2 regions of the Pseudomonas sp. LBUM1671 genome follow, and region 2 is predicted to be linked to the other one. Evidence: riboswitches for the same ligand, from Rfam matches in the RefSeq annotation. Region 2 holds a riboswitch; the other holds the start of a gene.
The links. A riboswitch is a leader RNA that binds a small molecule or an ion and turns the genes downstream of it on or off. The one in region 2 is predicted to bind cobalamin.
Positions count from the first base shown of each region.

Region 1: it holds a riboswitch for cobalamin, as region 2 does, so the genes downstream of both, cobO (cob(I)yrinic acid a,c-diamide adenosyltransferase) here and ACA060_RS15610 (CbtB domain-containing protein) in region 2, are expected to answer to the same signal.

Region 1 is NZ_CP166782.1:1,834,220-1,836,414, forward strand. It holds gene ACA060_RS08300 (hypothetical protein) at 32-616, opposite strand; cobalamin riboswitch at 770-999, shown strand; gene cobO (cob(I)yrinic acid a,c-diamide adenosyltransferase) at 1,081-1,692, shown strand; gene ACA060_RS08310 (cobyrinic acid a,c-diamide synthase CobB) at 1,689-2,195, shown strand, end outside.
Region 2 is NZ_CP166782.1:3,413,946-3,416,140, reverse strand. It holds gene ACA060_RS15620 (cobalamin biosynthesis protein) at 1-89, opposite strand, end outside; gene ACA060_RS15615 (CbtA family protein) at 86-790, opposite strand; gene ACA060_RS15610 (CbtB domain-containing protein) at 802-993, opposite strand; cobalamin riboswitch at 1,113-1,340, opposite strand; cobalamin riboswitch at 1,610-1,821, shown strand; gene cobW (cobalamin biosynthesis protein CobW) at 1,920-2,195, shown strand, end outside.

The sequences.
Region 1 (2,195 bases), 1.6 Mb from region 2:
GAGAAGCTTAGATGCGCGATGGTTCAACCGGTCAGCCGCGGGCTTCCTTGAACAGGACGGCGATGCCAGGGTGATAGTTGCCGGCTTCGTTGCGCAACTTGCGATAGGCGTACGGGAAATACCAGGCCACGGCGCAGCTGTGTTCCTTTTGCAGGTCGTCGACCATGTCCTGGAGTTCTTCCGGCGTCGCGCTCTGCTGGGCCTTTTGTGGCGCAACGAACAGGCAGCCGAGTTTCAGGTCGCTGGCGTAGCTGATGCGTTTGGCGTCGCTGGTGATGTCCTGCAATGCCTGGGTCAGGTTCAGGCTATTGACCTTCGGCCAGCGTTGCGTGGCCTGCAGGTAGGCGCGTTCTTCGGTGGTTGCGATAAACAGATCGGCGCGGCTGTTGCGTTCGCCTTCTTCGTTCTGTTTACGGGTCGGCGTTTGTTGCAACGTGACCATTTCCGCCATCCAGGCCGCGGCGGAGAGCAAGCCAAGGTTGGCTTTTTCGTCGTACCAATAAGGCGTGTCGTTATCGCCGCGCACCGCATTGTAGCGGTCGATACAGTCAAACCAGCGTTCCAGCACCGGTCGCAGGAATTCCAGCTTCGGATTGCTGATGATCATGCCTTGCATGTGCTCACCCTTGTAATTGTGTTGTTGGGTTGTGGCGCTTTGATATCACTGCTGACAGTGTGGTGCAAGTTGGGGTGTCAGTAAATTGACCGGCGGCAGTATATCGCTCGCCCTGGCTTTGTCTTCAATTGACGCTCCACCCCCAACCCTCTAACCTTCGCGCTTGTTTCAGGTGCTCTGTGGCGAAGCCGACAGAGTGAAACAGGGAAGCCGGTGAGTGACTATCTTCACGCGACGAAACGTCACGATCCCGGCGCTGCCCCCGCAACGGTAAATGAGTGAACACTGCGTCTTGAGCCACTGTGTCGACTGACATGGGAAGGCGCGCAGTCCGGCGCAAGCCGCTCATGAGCCCGGAGACCGGCCTGATTCATCCAACGGCATCACGGTGGGCGATGCCAGGCTTCTTGCCGTCTATTCTTGTGCCTGCCCGCCGTTATCCAGCCTCAACGGAGAGCTCCCCCATGACTGATTCCCCTGATCGTGACGAACGCCACCTTGCGCGCATGCAGCGCAAAAAAGCCGTGATCGACGAACGCATCGCCAACTCGCCGAACGAGTGTGGCCTGCTGCTGGTGCTGACCGGCAATGGCAAAGGCAAAAGCAGCTCGGCCTTCGGCATGCTCGCCCGCTCCATGGGCCACGGCATGCAGTGCGGCGTGGTGCAGTTCATCAAGGGCCGCAACAGCACCGGCGAAGAACTGTTCTTCCGCCGCTTCCCGGAGCAGGTGCGTTTTCATGTGATGGGCGAGGGCTTCACCTGGGAAACCCAGGACCGTCAGCGCGACATCGCCGCCGCCGAGGCCGCGTGGGCGGTGTCCCAGGAACTGTTGCGTGACCCGTCGATCGGTCTGGTGGTGCTGGATGAGTTGAACATTGCCCTGAAGCACGGCTACCTCGATCTGGATCAGGTACTCAGTGATTTGCAGGCACGTCCGCCGATGCAACACGTGGTGGTCACCGGTCGCGGCGCCAAGCCGGAAATGATCGAACTGGCCGACACGGTCACCGAAATGGGTGTGATCAAGCACGCGTTCCAGGCCGGGATCAAAGCGCAAAAAGGCGTCGAGCTGTGAATCAACCCCGTCATTGCCCGGCGGTATTGATTGCCGCGCCGGCCTCCGGTCAGGGCAAGACCACCGTCACCGCCGCGCTGGCCCGTTTGCATCGCAATCAGGGCCGCAAGGTGCGCGTGTTCAAATGCGGCCCGGACTTTCTCGACCCGATGATTCTCGAGCGCGCCAGCGGTGCGCCGGTGTATCAACTGGACATGTGGATGGTCGGCGAGCAGGAAAGCCGTCGACTCTTGTGGGAAGCGGCCGGGGAGGCCGACCTGATCCTCATCGAAGGCGTCATGGGCCTGTTCGACGGTACGCCGTCCAGCGCTGATCTGGCGCGGCACTTCGGTGTGCCGGTGCTCGGCGTGATCGACGGCACGGCCATGGCGCAGACCTTTGGTGCGCTGGCGCTGGGGTTGGCGAAATATCAGCCGGACTTGCCGTTTGCCGGTGTGTTGGCCAACCGCGTGGGCACGCTGCGTCATGCGCAATTGCTCGAAGGCAGCCTGACGGAAGGCTTG
Region 2 (2,195 bases):
TCGAGTAACGCCCGCAGCGTGCTGGCGGGGCAGCCGCGCTGGCAGCCCAGGCCGACCACTAAAGTCGGCGCTGTGCGGGTATCAATCATGCGTGGTATTGGCCAGCGCTTTTGCGGCGGAACAACCAGGCGCTGATCAGGCCCAGGGCCAGCCAGAACGCGACGTTGGTCAACTGCGAAGCGATTTTGAACTGCGTCTCCAAGGCTTCCGGAGCCAGCATCGAGTGCACTTCCGGTTGTGGCGCGCCGATTACGTGCGGAACGGCGAGAATCGCCACGCCGAGGATCTTCATCAGCCAGTGGCGGCTGAACACAATCAACGCAATGCCGACGGCGGTGGAAGCGGCCGTACAGATCCACCAGAGTTGCCGTTGGGCCAGATCAGCCGCGGCAGTGCCCGGCAGTTCAGGCGGCAGGCCGAGGGTCGGCGCGAGCACGAAGGTCGCGTAACCGGCCAGGCCCCAGAGCAGGCCCTGAGAGGTTTTGGTCGGTGCACGCAAGGTGTAGAGACCGGCGAGCATCAGGGCGAAACCGACAGCCACCACCAGATTGCCACCCGTGGTCGACAGCAGGCGCTGCCAGCCGTCTTCCGGCTCCCAGGCTTCGGCGTCGTGAGTGTGAGCGGCGACACCGGCGGCGTGTTCGTGGACTTCAACCGCGGCCGGCTCGGATTTTTCGTAGGTTTCGGCCTGCAGAATCAGCGGTGACACCCAGAAACTTTGCAGTAGGGTCAGCAACAGGGCGGCCAGCAGCCCGCTGAAACCTGCGGTTTGCGCAATACGCTTGATCATGTCGACAGGTCTCAATGGCACGGGAAGGCGGAGCTGTGACGGGTATCGTGCGCGGCGTTGTGCACCGCTTCGATGTGCGAGAAACCGGCGAAATAGACGAGACACGCGCCGAGGATCGACGCACACACGGCGGCGGTCAGGCGTTGGCTCAGGGTTGTGGTGGTGCTGGCGGTGCTGTGGCCGGTGCTGCTGATGATCGACATGGCGCTTCCCTCTGGTCTGTCAGCGGGTGAATAGAGCGCATGGAAGACCCCTGCGAGTCGGGCACGCAGAGGCTCAACAGCGCCCGCCCACCGCGGGTTTGTTATTCAGTGATCGTAGTGGTCACTTTGTGTTGCGGGCCGGTCTCCGGGCTCACGAGGGGGGCTGGCTTTCGCCGGAACCTGCAAGCATCACCTTCCCATGCCGAACTGCTGGCACAGTGGATCTGACGCTTCGCTCGCTTACCGTTGCGGGGGCAGCACCGGACTGACATGGCTTTGAGTAAAGCACATGATTCACCGGTTTCCCGTTTCACCCTGTGAAGGGCACCCGTAACAAGGCGTGTAGGAGAGCATGGGCGGGGGTTTGGCGTCAATTGCCATGGGTTCTCATCTCTGAGGCGAGGAGGACTCCTGTGGCGATGGGATTTATCTGTGGCGAGGGGATTTATCCCCGTTGGGCTGCGAAGCGGCCCCCTGCATTTCTTCAGACATACCCCGCAAACAGGTCTTGCGACGGCTTCGCCGCCGAACGGGGATAAATCCCCTCGCCACAGGTAAGCCTCCTCCCACAAGGGGCTAATCAACTGACGGACATTGACCCGCCCCCACACGATGCGTAGCCTTGCGCTTTCGAGGTTCTTCGGCATTTGCCGAAGCTAAGAAGGGAACGCGGTCGATGCCGCGGCTGCCCCCGCAACTGTGAACGGTGATGTTCGCTGCCACGCCACTGCAAACCCTGTCCAGCGGGTTCGCGGGAAGGCGCAGCGAATGCCAATCTGCATTTGGCACACCGTCAGCCAGGAGACCTGCCTCGACACAGATTCTCACTACAACCGGGCGGGGTGATCCGGTGGCGAACTCTTCCGCGCGCGCCCGTCGCTGCGATTGTCGTCCCGTATGCCCGCCACCTTGCCAAAGGGCATCCGATGAAAACACTGGCCAAACTCCCCGTCACCATCGTTACCGGCTTCCTCGGCTCGGGCAAAACCACCTTGCTGCGGCACATGCTCGACAACGCGCAGGGCCGCCGCATCGCGGTGATCGTCAACGAGTTTGGCGAGCTGGGCATCGACGGCGAAATCCTCAAGCAATGCTCCATTGGCTGCACCGAAGAAGAAGCCAACGGCCGCGTCTACGAACTGGCCAACGGCTGCCTGTGCTGCACCGTCCAGGAAGAATTCTTCCCGGTGATGCGCGAACTC